Regions from separate parts of the Sporosarcina soli genome, predicted to be linked through region 1. Evidence: riboswitches for the same ligand, from Rfam matches in the RefSeq annotation. Region 1 holds a riboswitch; each other region holds the start of a gene.
What was found. Region 1 has a riboswitch for S-adenosylmethionine ahead of ACFPRA_RS21140 (bifunctional homocysteine S-methyltransferase/methylenetetrahydrofolate reductase). Riboswitches for the same ligand answer to the same signal wherever they lie in the genome.

Region 1 (4,206 bases):
GCACCGAGCATCAGCCCTCCATTGGTGATCGCCGTATAGGTTTGATGGACCGGAATCGGTTCCGATCCCCATACGGTTGTTTCAAGGGATTGGACGAGACGCATCTCTTCAATTGTTTCCAGTTTACGTGTTGTAATCGTTCGATTCATTGTGCCACTTCCTTTTGTTCTAACCGTTCAAACGTTTCGATCACTGCCCGTGTTAGAATTTCAATGCCGGTCAAAATACTGTCTTGGTTGAATGTCATCTTTGGATGATGGAGGCCGGGTGCAAGGTCACAACCGAGTCCAAGCATCGTCGCTTTTACGGAAGGACGTTTCAATGTGTAAAAATGGAAATCCTCTCCGCCTGGTGTAACAATCGGCGAGACTAAATGAGATTCCCCTACCGTTTCAGAAATCGCTTGTGCCATAATATCCACGGCCGTTTCATCCACCTCTGCTGCGGCAATTTCAGCGAGAAATTCATAGTGAATCTCCACACCAGTCATCTTAGCAACCGATTCAATTGCAGTTTGTACTTGATCAAACAGCTTGTCCATGACCGCATTCGTTTGCGCGCGCATATCAATGCTGAAGACGCCATTTCCTGGGATGATGTTGGCTGATTCACCGCCAGCTTGGAACATCGTCATTTTCGCCGAATGGGGCACCATCGGGTCGACATGGATGGAGCGGATCGCCTGTACGAGCAAAGCCATCACTTCAATGGCGTTTTGTCCGAGGTGCGGCCTAGCCCCGTGCGTGTCGGTGCCGCTTATGGTCCCTTTCAACATTTTCGCCGCGCCATGCATGATCGCCGGTGCCGAGTAACCAAGGCCGAGTTCCTGGATTGGGCGAAGGTGGACGCCATACAAGTAATCGACGTCATCGACTAGTCCTTTGTCGACAAACGACAATGCCCCCGTCCCTTTTTCCTCGGCGGGTTGGAAGAGCACTTTCAGTCGACCGTTCTTCGGATAGCCCAGCTTCTTCAGTGCGAGTAATGTCCCGACTGCCATCGTCATATGCGCATCATGTCCGCATGAATGATTCGCTTGGTACACGCCGTCGACTTCCTGCCAAAGTGCATCGATATCCGTACGGAGACCAACGCAATAGTCTCCAGCTCCCGCAGTTACAACAAGCCCTGTTGAATCATCAAATGTCGAGACCTCGAATCCTTCATTCTCGATGAGTTGTTGTAAATACTTCGTTGTTTCGACTTCCTTCCAACTGATTTCGGGGTGAGCGTGTAAATGCGCGAACACCTCCTCAACAATCGGTTTCAGCTCTTGCAATACCGTTTTCATTGTTTCTCCGCCCCTTCCACAAATAAAAAATCGCTATTCAATGATTGATAGGTTTGTTGACTTTTTTCGAAGTGCTCCTTTTCTTTCACAGACACACCGGCAACCAGCGCATTCATAAACGAAAACAAAGAAGTCGTCGCATCAAGTGTGGATTTATTCGGTGAGTAAATGGGAAACAGTACATCACTATGCGCTTGGATGGGCGCTAACAACGAATCTGTTATCGCGATGACATAGGCTTGCTGATCACGGGCCAATTCAGCGATGCGGATTGTTTCTTTTAAATACCGGTGAAAAGAAATAGCGACTAAAACGGATTGATCATTCATCGCACTTAACGTTCGAATGACATCTTCTGCTTCAGTGCGGATGAGTCGGACGTCAGGCCTGACCAGCCCAAGCGAATAGGAAAGCCAACTAGCCGCGGCATGGGAAGAACGAAGCCCCAATATATATACCGTTTGCGCTTTTGAAAGTTGGTCGATCGCCGTTTCATAATCCGTCTCATTGATCTGCTTAATCGTTTCCTGGATTGTACGACAGTCCTGTTCCATCACCTGTTCATAAAAATGAGGCGCTTGTTCCAACTCAAGCTTGGATTGCTGATAAGTGTGCAAACTGCTTTCTTGAAAGAGCAACTGTTCCCGCGTGGTCTTTTGCAGTTCAGAATAACCGGAAAGCCCGAGACTATAGCAAAAGCGGATGACCGTCGTCTCACTTACTCCGATCATCGCGCCAATTTCCTGTGCCGAAGACACCGCGACATTTCGGGGATGATCCAACACATAAGTGGCAACTCTCTTTTGACTTTTCGATAAGTTATGGAAATGCTCATGCACGAGCTCTTTTAATTTCATCATTGATCACCATTTGAAGTATAAGCATTTTTATTCCGACAAATGAAGTTAAAACTTCATAATTGATTGAAAATTATTCTAACATAAAAGTTTGCAGAGTACAACCTATTTTCTGAACCTTCTTGCGAAATTGTTACAGTATCAGAAACCAACTGGCCCTAGTATAAGGAGGGCTTGACGTTTACCAATCCCCCTGTTATGATAATTAAAATTATTCCCAAAACTAAATATTATGTCTTATCAAGAGAAGCCGAGGGACTGGCCCTATGACGCTTCAGCAACCAGCCGAAAGGTAAGGTGCTAATTCCAGCAGGATCATGACTTTTTTGATCCCGAAGATAAGAAGGTGCGAATGCATAATGTCGAAAAGCCTTCTTTCTAGAAGGCTTTTTTATTTTTTACTTTTTAATAATGAAAGGATAAGAATAACGATGAACTTGCTAGATACACTCAAAACGAATGTACTCACTGCCGATGGTGCTATGGGTACGATGCTCTATTCATATGGTATCGATTTTTGCTATGAAGAGCTTAATGTTGAAAAACCGGATATCATCGAGAAAATACACCAAGAGTACATCTCGGCTGGTACGGATATCATTCAAACGAATACATACAGTGCCAACGCGATTAAACTTGCTCGCTACGGACTGGAAGATCGGGTAAAAGATTTCAATGAGGCAGCCATTCAAATTGCCAAGCGGGCAGCCGCACCAGGTGGTCAATTTGTATTGGGGACAATTGGCGGGATTCGCGGGATTCGAAAAAGTGATGCTTCATTGGATGAGATTATAAGGTTTGTCCAGGAACAAGCGGAAGTCCTATTAGCTGGAAATCCAGATGGACTTTTACTTGAAACCTATTATGATTTTGAAGAATTATCTTCCGTCGTTACTCATTTAAGGAGACTGACTGATACACCTATTATCGCACAAGTATCGATGCATGAACCCGGCGTCTTACAAAATGGTATATCACTTAACGATGCCTTGCACCAACTTGAAGCGACAGGTGCGGATGTCGTCGGCGTCAACTGTCGACTCGGACCACACCATACAATACAAGCTTTCGAAGGTGTGACGCCTCCTAAAACTGCTTTTTTATCGGCAGCGCCAAACGCCAGTCTTCTTGATATCGAAGATGGACGGATTGTCTATGTCGACGAAGCAGATTATTTTGGACGCGCGGCGGTCTTGCTCCGCGATGAAGGTGTACGTTTGATCGGCGGATGCTGTGGCACGACACCAAAACATATCAAAGCCGTCAAGCAACGGATTGCGGATTTACCACCAATCGTCAATAAGATAGTGAAAGTGCCGAAACCGATTGTCATTCAAGAGGCCGATCCAAGAAAAAATGAACCTTTACATGAAAAAGTCAAAAGAGAACGTTCCATTATCGTTGAACTGGACACTCCTCGCCATCTCAACACACAGAAATTTTTAGAAGGCGCGGATGTACTGTACCAAGCCGGTGCTGATGCAGTGACAATGGCAGATAATTCACTCGCTTCTCCGCGTATTTGTAATACGGCAATGGGTTCTATTTTAAAGCATGCAAACAACGTCCGTCCCCTTGTCCATATTACATGTCGCGATCGAAATTTGATCGGTCTTCAATCCCACTTAATGGGACTCGATGCGCTGGGTATTCACGATATACTCGCCATCACCGGCGATCCGACTAAAGTGGGAGACTTCCCTGGAGCAGCGAGTGTTTACGATGTATCAAGCTTAGAATTACTTCAACTGATTAAACAATTGAATGAAGGCATTTCCTTTTCCGGGAAACCGCTGCAAAAGAAAGCCAATTTCTCCGTTGCAGCGGCATTTAATCCAAACGTTCGTGTCATAGAGCGTGCTGTCAAAAGGCTGGAGAAAAAAATCGAGTGCGGCGCAGATTATTTTATTACCCAGCCTGTCTATTCAAAAGAAAAAATTATCGAAATCCATGAAGCGACAAAGCATATAGAGACACCGATTTACATAGGGATTATGCCTTTGACGAATATCCGAAATGCTGAATTTTTACACCATGAAGTGCCGGGTATCAAATTAT
Region 2 (4,206 bases), on a different contig from region 1:
GGATAAAAGACTTCTTCCACTAGCGGGTGACTATCCAAATAGGAAGTGATTTTTTGCGCTGCCTCGGTTGATTGGACCAAACGGGCACCCATCGTTTTTATCCCTTGAATCAATGTATAGGAATCTTGTGCACCTAAAATAGCTCCGAACGAGTTTTGGATAAATGCTAAACGATTGCCAAGTTCTTCGTCCTTTGTCACTGCGAGTCCTGCGATAATATCACTATGTCCAGATAAAAATTTCGTGGCGCTATGTAGCACGACGTCGACACCAAGATCAAGTGGACGTTGGTATAGTGGCGTCATGAATGTATTATCAAGGAATGTTAGACAGTCATTTGCTTTTGCTAATTCAACGATCTGCTCAATGTCGGTAATGCCTAACAGCGGATTTGCAGGTGTCTCGATGTAAAGTAATTTTGTATTTGGCTGGATCGCTATCGCGACATCCTTCGCATTTGTGAAATCGGCAAATGTATGTGTAATGCCAAATTTCGTCAACACTTGGGTGACAAAACGGTACGTCCCTCCGTAAACATCTTCCGTAATGACGATGTGATCGCCTGAAGAAAGCAACATGAATGCGGAAGAGATGGCGGCAATGCCGGAAGCGAATGCCAGTCCTCTTGCTCCGCCTTCCAATGCCGCAATCGATTTTTCCAATGCATCCCGTGTCGGGTTGCCCGAGCGACTGTAGTCATATGGACCGAAATCGTCAAAGCTTTCCTGATGGAATGTCGAAGACAAGTAAATCGGGACGTTGACGACCCCTGTCTTTTGTTCGAAATCTCCGCGCGTAGATGCGTGGATAAGTGTCGTTTCTAACCGTTCTTCACGTGAACTCATCGCTGTTGCACCTCAACTTTTGGTAATTTCGCGAAAACTTGTTTCAAATCGGCAATGATATCTTCTGCTTCCTCGACGCCGACTGAGAAACGTAAAAGTCGATCGCAAACACCGCGTTGGATTCGTACTTCGCGCGGGATGTCCGCATGGGTTTGCGTTGCCGGATAGGTGATGAAGCTCTCTGTACCGCCAAGACTTTCCGCGAATGTAATGAGTTGCAAGTTTTGAAGGAAAGGATCTACCCATTCACTTTCCTGTAATCGGAAGGAGAGCATACCGCCTTTTCCAGGATAGAGAACATCTTGCACAAGTGGTTCGTTTTTCAAATAGTCCGCGACGAGTTTAGCATTTGCCTCATGTTGTTTCATACGCAGATGCAAGGTTTTCAATCCACGAATAATGAGCCAGGAATCGAAAGGTGAAAGAACCGCTCCGATTGCATTATGGTTGGCACCTAGTTGCTCGCAAAGTTTTTCGCCTTTGGCAACAACGAGTCCGGCTAATACATCATTATGCCCTCCGATATATTTCGTCGCACTATGGAGCACGATATCAGCACCAAGTTCAATCGGACGCTGTAAATAAGGGGTTAAAAATGTATTGTCGACGATGAGCAATAAATCATGCTTACGTGCAAGTTTTGCGTACTGTTCGATGTCCGTTTCCTGCATGAGCGGATTGGTCGGTGTTTCGATGAAAAGAGCCTTCGTGTTTGCTGTAATTAGTTTTTCGGTCTCTTGCACATCTGTAAAATCAGTGTAAGTGGTTGAGATAGAATAGATGTCTGCATACTGTTCGAGTAAGCGGTAAGTACCACCGTAAATATCCTCCGGTCCGATGATTTCATCACCTGAGCGGAACAAGGACAACACCAGCTGAATCGCTGCCATGCCGGAAGCGCAAGCATATCCTTGGTCTCCACTTTCCAAGTCGGCGATGCCTTCTTCCAAAAGGGCCCGTGTTGGGTTTTTTGTACGTGTATAGTCATAGCCGGTAGACTGGCCGAGTCCGTCATGTTTATAAGCGGTAGAGAAATAGATTGGCGGGTTCACTGCACCGGTTTTTGCATCACTTTGATTGCCGAGCTGTACAAAACGTGTTTCTAAACTTTTTTTTGTCATTGTTGTCATCCTTTGCATATGTAATCAATTACGCCTTGGCGTAATTGCGTCCAGATTATGAATTGAGCAAAGCTCAATTAACTCCTTTCAAAATCTGTGACATCCGCCGGAGGCTGTCCCATTACTCAACTGAGTAATAGGGCAAAAAGAAGACCCTCTTCTAGAGAAGAGGGTCTTCAAAAAATTTGAAGTCAATCTTCTCATCTTCTAGACAATGGCTGTCTATTGGAATTAGCACCATACCTTTGTGCGGCTGGTTGCTGAGACATCAACGGGCCAATCCCTCCGTCTCTCTTGATAAGAATAAAAATATAAAGTTGTTTGAAAAGATTAATTTATCATACTCTAACATGAATAGAAAAATAATACAAGAGTCGAAATTGAATTACTTTTTGTCCCGTAGCAATTGCATGCGTTCGTTGAACAGACTTGGATACGATAAAAAGCCGAGGAGGATACTCGTGACGGCAGCGGTCGTTAACAACAGGAAGATGATCATCAACTGGAATTGGACTGCTTGCATCGGGTCTGCGCCGGCGATGATTTGTCCACTCATCATGCCGGGCAATTGTACGAGTCCAATCGTCTTCTGACTTTCGATCGTTGGAATCATACTTGCCTTGATGGAGCTGAGCAATTGTTTACGGATGGCTTGTTTGGGCGTGCCACCGAGAGAAAGAATCAGCTCGGTTTCGTCGCGATGCGCTTCCACTTCCGCTGAAAACCGATTCAGAAATAAAATTGCTAATACCATAGAGTTTCCGATAAGCATGCCGCTGATGGAAATGATGTATTGTGCGGTCGGCGGAACAATCCGGAATCCTAACAAAATACTTTGTGTCAACACTTCAATGACAATGAGCGTTACAGCAATTTTCCATGTGATCCCTTTGATTGCTTGGCCTTTTTTACGTGCATTTTGCGTTGCGGCTACAATCATAAGTGCTACCATCAGCAAGATGTACAGCAAGTTCTCTGAATCAAAGACGAATTTCAAAATAAAACCGACAGCCAATAATTGAAGAATGGAACGGACTGTCGCGATCATCGTATCTTTTTCCAACCCTAAACGGAGTGTTTTGGATAACAGTAAAGGGATGACGACGAAAATAAGTGTGATGGCAAGCGTGGTATAACTCATCTGTAATCCCCCTGTACAAATTGCTTCACCAATGGATTCATCGGTGAGTTCAAAAGCTCGCTGTCTCCGGTCTCCATCACTTTGCCACCCATCAGCACCCATGTGAAATCACCAATTGAAATGGCCTGCTCTAGATTATGCGTAATCCAGATAATGGTCGTGCCGTATTGACGGTTCATAGTGACGATCAATTGCTCGATGTCATGTAATGAATTCCGGTCCAAGGCGGATGTGATTTCATCCAATAATAAGATTTCTGAACGATTGATAAGCGTTCGGGCGATGGATACTTTTTGCCGTTGTCCCCCGGAGAGATCGTCCGTTTTCCGATGTAAGAAGGTTGAATCTAACCCGACATCATCCAGTAGCTGGAGGGCATCCTGCTCTTCCAGTTGCCTGCCTTGCAGTTCGAGCGGCAACGCCAAATTTTGAAAAACGCTCCCTTTGACCATGGGGGCGCTTTGAAGTGCGATACCGACATGGCGGCGTAATTCGACCGGGTTATAGGTGGAAATTGGTTTATTATGTATGAAAATAGTCCCCGATGTAGGGGAAATCAATCCGTTGCACAGTTTCAGCAAAGTTGTCTTTCCGGAGCCGGAAGGACCGACAAGCGTAGTAATTTTTCCTTTTGGAAAGGAACCGGTAATGCCTTTTAAAATAGGGACGTCATCAATAGAATAATCGACGTTTTGAAAATGAAGGGCAGCTTCAGTGAATTGTGACATATAATCCGCTCCTAAATCGAGTGAGTTTGTAAGATTGAAATCCGTTGTACGATATCCTAACTATATCTATTTTCACAAAAAAAGAAACCCGTCGCGAACTTTGTTAAACTAGAGGTTCAATCGTATAGATAGACATGGGGGAGTGGTATGGCAAAACAACATGATTTTACAGAGGGAAATATTGTAAAACAACTCTTTTTCTTCTCTGCACCGATACTCATTACAAATTTACTGCAAGTTTCTTATCAATTTATCGATAGTCTTTGGGTCGGCAATCTGATCGGTGCGGATGCATTGGGGGCTGTCGCTTTGTCCGGGACGGTCATTTTCACGGTCCTCTCTTTTGTGATTGGTGTAAATAATGCCGCGTT
Region 3 (4,206 bases), on a different contig from region 1:
CGTAGCATTACTGGTATATCTAGTGATTGCCTTTTCACAGTTACAGATGCGCAGAATACTTGAACAAGAAAAACCGGAAGCACTTCAACTTAAGATGTGGCTGTTTCCTTACTTGACGTATGCAACTATTCTCTGTATTGCAGGAATCTTTATCGCCATGCTCATCATCGAGTCATTAAGGATACAGGCTATCCTCACATTGTTAATAGCGAGTTTAACCATTACCTCTTATTTCATTTTCGTTCGTAAAAAAGAAGGTATGAGCGAATTGCAAAAAGGTATCTTATCATCATCCTCTAGAACCATTCGCTAATATGCTTAAATCAAAAGCTTCATCATTTCCTATGAAAGGAAAAATTAAAAAGGGACTCCTCATTAAAAATGATTAATGAGGAGTCCCTTTTTCAGCTTGTCAAGGCCACTGTTTCACGTTTGCCGATGATCTGTAGTAAATCTCCCACCATCGCGCTGGCTGTCGGATACATGCCAGCTCCCGGACCGATCAACGTCAACGCACCTAGATGTTCCGTATCTACGATGACTGCATTATCGACCCCATCTACTCCATAGAGCTGATGACCCGGCTCAATCAGTACTGGGCCGACGCTGCCGCGCAGTGTCCCGTCCGCCTCTATCGTAATATTTGCTACATGTCGATAACGAAGGTTCCCTTTCGACGCGTCCGCAATATCCGGAATCGTCAATTGATCGATTCCAACGATCGGTACGTCTTGCCAATCGGGCTGTTTGCCAAACGCAAGCGTGCTTAAAATCATCAATTTCCGGAAGGCGTCCATCCCACCAACATCATCTGTCGGGTCCGCTTCTGCAAACCCTCGTGCTTGTGCTTCGCGAAGTGCCGCCTCGAATGAAATACCTTCTTCCCGCATTTTTGTCAGGATGAAATTGGATGTTCCATTTAGGACGCCACGGATCCTTCTCACACGGTCTGCGGGCAATAAGCTGGAAATCGTTCGGATGATCGGAACGCCCCCCGCTGTCGTTGCTTCGTAACAGACTTTGACATCCCGGAATTGTGCATGTTTCAAAAGTGCCGGGCCATGCTTCGCAAACATGGCCTTATTTGCCGTAATGACATGACAACCTTTTTCAATCGCCTCCGAAAGATACGTATATGCCGGTTCTTCCCCGACAATCGCTTCAAAGACGACATCGATTTCCGGGTTTGACAAGATTTCCTGCACATCATCCGTTACCTTCGTTCCAGGGATTGTTAGACGCACTTTGCCCTTATTTCTGACAAGGATCGAATGGACGTCAATCGTATAGCCTGTTTCTTTCTGAATCGCTTCTTTCCGTTCTTGCAAAATCCTGTAAATACCTTCACCTACAGTGCCGAAGCCGAGTATAGCCACTTTAATTGTCGGCATTTCGCCACCTCCCTGGACTGCTCGATGAGGAGTCCCGTTTTTCAAATTTCCATTCCAAATCGTTATGCTTTGACCGGTACCGCCTTTTCAATTGCCTGCGCAAGGTCTGCAATGATATCTTCAGGTGCTTCAAGACCGATTGATAATCTGATGAGTTCTTCCGTTACACCGGATTTTTTCAAATCCTCTGCGCTCAATTGCTGATGCGTTGTGGATGCCGGATGGATGATCAATGATTTCGCATCACCGACATTTGCCACATGCGACCAGATTGTAATATTGTCAATCACTTTCCGACCTGCTTCACGTCCACCTTTAATGCCGAAGTTCACGATGGAACCATAGCCATTTTTCAAGTATTTCTTTGCATCTTGATGGGATGGATGATCCTCAAGACCGATATAATTCACCCATTCGACAGCTGGGTGATCTTTCAAGAATTGTGCAACTTTTAGTGCGTTCTCATTATGTTTTGGAACACGCAGGTGAAGTGTTTCAAGCCCTTGCAGGAAGTTGAACGCATTATCAGGGCTTAAGCACGGACCGAAGTCACGCAATAGTTGAACGCGCAGTTTCGTAGCGAACGCAGCAGCAGCCGTATCGATTCCGTAACGAAGGCCATTGTATGTCTCATCTGGCTCTGTAAAGCCTGGGAATTTCCCTCTCGTCCAGTCGAACTTCCCTGCATCGACAACAACTCCGCCGATTGAAGTTCCATGTCCGCCGATCCATTTCGTTGCTGAATGAATGACGACGTCCGCTCCATACTCAATCGGATTTGTGCCGTACGGTGTTGAGAATGTGCTGTCTACAAGCAATGGAATTTCGTTGTCATGTGCAACTTTTGCAACCGCCTCGATGTCCAATACGTGCAGGCTCGGGTTGCCGATTGTTTCCGCGAATAATGCTTTTGTTTTATCGGTAATCGCTGCTCGGAAGTTTTCCGGATCTGTCGCATCAACAAATTTTACATTAATGCCATAACGTGGAAGTGTAGCAGCGAACAAATTATATGTACCGCCATACAAATTTTCAGCAGCGATGATTTCATCCCCCGCTTCAGCAATGTTTAGAATGGAGAATGCAATCGCCGCCATCCCTGATGAAAGAGCGACTGCAGCAGTTCCACCTTCAAGAAGTGCAATACGTTCTTCAAAAGCACCGGTTGTCGGATTCGTAATACGTGTATAGATATTTCCAGCTACCTTCAGACCGAATACATTTTGTGCATGCTCCGTGTCAGGGAAAACGAAAGAAGTCGTACGATGAATCGGTAATGCGCGCGATCCTGTTACAGGATCTGGCTCTTGGCCGCCATGTAGTAGTAGTGTTTCGGGTTGAAGTTTTGTCATTGTAATTACCTCCTGAAGTTTTTTAATACCTATAATACATAGTTGTTTTAGGGGTTATGGATGTAAAAAATAACCCCCTTCGCCTAAGAAGAGGGTTATGCTTTCGCTTATTCCTCCCCTTATCTTTCAGAACGTTTAACGGTTCTGTAGGAAGTAGCACCTTTGCAAGTTGGTCGCTTGCCGGTTGCCGGGCATCGCAGGGCCTATTCCCTCCGCCGCTCTTGATAAGAGTTTAATTAATTTAATTTTCCATCTTGTGAAATAAGTATACGAGTAATTTCATAGAATTGTCAAGCAACTAATTTAAAATATTTTTAAATTTGATTTTATAGAATGATATACTGTTCGTATGGTTGATTGGGGGAAGTAAAATGGAAGTATGGATTATAGGAGTTCTCCTGATGGGATATGCAATCGGATGCCTGCACGGTTCCGTAATTGCCCAGAAAATATCCGGGGTAGACTTGAAAGTAACCGGGGTAAAAAATGCGGGAGCTTCCAATGCGACGATTGTCCTCGGGAAAAAAATGGGGGCATTGGTGGCGGCGATCGACATTGGAAAAGGGGCAGTCGCGATATTGCTTGTCCGCTATTTTGCCCACCAAGCGGGTTGGCCGGAAGATACGGTCACTTTGTTGTTATTCATTGTCGGTGCGGCAGTAGTGATTGGCCATAATTTCCCTTTCCATATGCATTTCAACGGAGGAAAGGGAACTGCCACCATCATCGGGGTGCTGCTCACACTCGATTGGCGGCTCGGTCTTGCGGGGTTCCTATTGTTCGTCATCGTCGCACTGACAACCGATTTTCTCGTTGTCGGTGTATTGATGCTGTATATTACACTCATTGCCAAAGCGCTGTGGACGGAAGGCTATTGGCCACTCATCATCGCGGCCTTACTGTTCGGCATGGCCATTTGGAAACATCTCGAGAATTTCAGCCGGATGAAAGCAGGCACTGAGAAACGGATTTCAGCAATTTTTAAAAAGAATGCCAAAAAAGACTGAGAAACTTCAAGTTGGAAGATCTCAGTCTTTCTTTTATCTTCATTCAGCAAATGGTTTTGGCCTGAATGCGGAGCATTCGTCTCACCTTATCAATTCGCAATCTTCATAAAGCCTTCACCAAAGACATCCCGGACATCATGAATGGCGATAAAGGCGCTCTGATCTGCGGCCTTCACGATTTTCTTTAACTTCACTACTTCACGGTTACTAATTACGATATAAAGGATGTCCTTTTCTTCTTTCGTATAATAACCATGACCAGAATAGACTGTCACGCCCCTGCCCATTACCTCATTGACTTGCTTGGCGATTTGATCTGCATTGTTTGAAATGATCGTTACAGCCTTTCTTGAGTTCAACCCTTCAATGATGAACTCCATGACTTTTGTACCGATATAGAGCATAATAATCGTCAGCATCAGTTTTTCGGCACCAATTATAAAATAAGAAGCGAAA

Region 2: another riboswitch for S-adenosylmethionine. It lies ahead of ACFPRA_RS23300 (methionine biosynthesis PLP-dependent protein); the one in region 1 lies ahead of ACFPRA_RS21140 (bifunctional homocysteine S-methyltransferase/methylenetetrahydrofolate reductase).
Region 3: another riboswitch for S-adenosylmethionine. It lies ahead of ACFPRA_RS11515 (O-acetylhomoserine aminocarboxypropyltransferase/cysteine synthase family protein); the one in region 1 lies ahead of ACFPRA_RS21140 (bifunctional homocysteine S-methyltransferase/methylenetetrahydrofolate reductase).

Annotation. Positions count from the first base shown of each region.
Region 1 is NZ_JBHSNO010000016.1:91,244-95,449, forward strand. Features, by position in the region: gene ACFPRA_RS21125 (GNAT family N-acetyltransferase) at 1-149, opposite strand, end outside; gene ACFPRA_RS21130 (M20 peptidase aminoacylase family protein) at 146-1,291, opposite strand; gene ACFPRA_RS21135 (MurR/RpiR family transcriptional regulator) at 1,288-2,148, opposite strand; SAM riboswitch class I at 2,383-2,493, shown strand; gene ACFPRA_RS21140 (bifunctional homocysteine S-methyltransferase/methylenetetrahydrofolate reductase) at 2,580-4,206, shown strand, end outside.
Region 2 is NZ_JBHSNO010000018.1:33,184-37,389, reverse strand. Features, by position in the region: gene metC (cystathionine beta-lyase) at 1-845, opposite strand, end outside; gene ACFPRA_RS23300 (methionine biosynthesis PLP-dependent protein) at 842-1,966, opposite strand; SAM riboswitch class I at 2,164-2,270, opposite strand; gene ACFPRA_RS23295 (ABC transporter permease) at 2,352-3,107, opposite strand; gene ACFPRA_RS23290 (ABC transporter ATP-binding protein) at 3,104-3,835, opposite strand; gene ACFPRA_RS23285 (MATE family efflux transporter) at 3,983-4,206, shown strand, end outside.
Region 3 is NZ_JBHSNO010000005.1:1,571,276-1,575,481, forward strand. Features, by position in the region: gene ACFPRA_RS11505 (amino acid permease) at 1-313, shown strand, start outside; gene ACFPRA_RS11510 (homoserine dehydrogenase) at 405-1,391, opposite strand; gene ACFPRA_RS11515 (O-acetylhomoserine aminocarboxypropyltransferase/cysteine synthase family protein) at 1,454-2,743, opposite strand; SAM riboswitch class I at 2,860-2,974, opposite strand; gene ACFPRA_RS11520 (glycerol-3-phosphate acyltransferase) at 3,115-3,750, shown strand; gene ACFPRA_RS11525 (YitT family protein) at 3,840-4,206, opposite strand, start outside.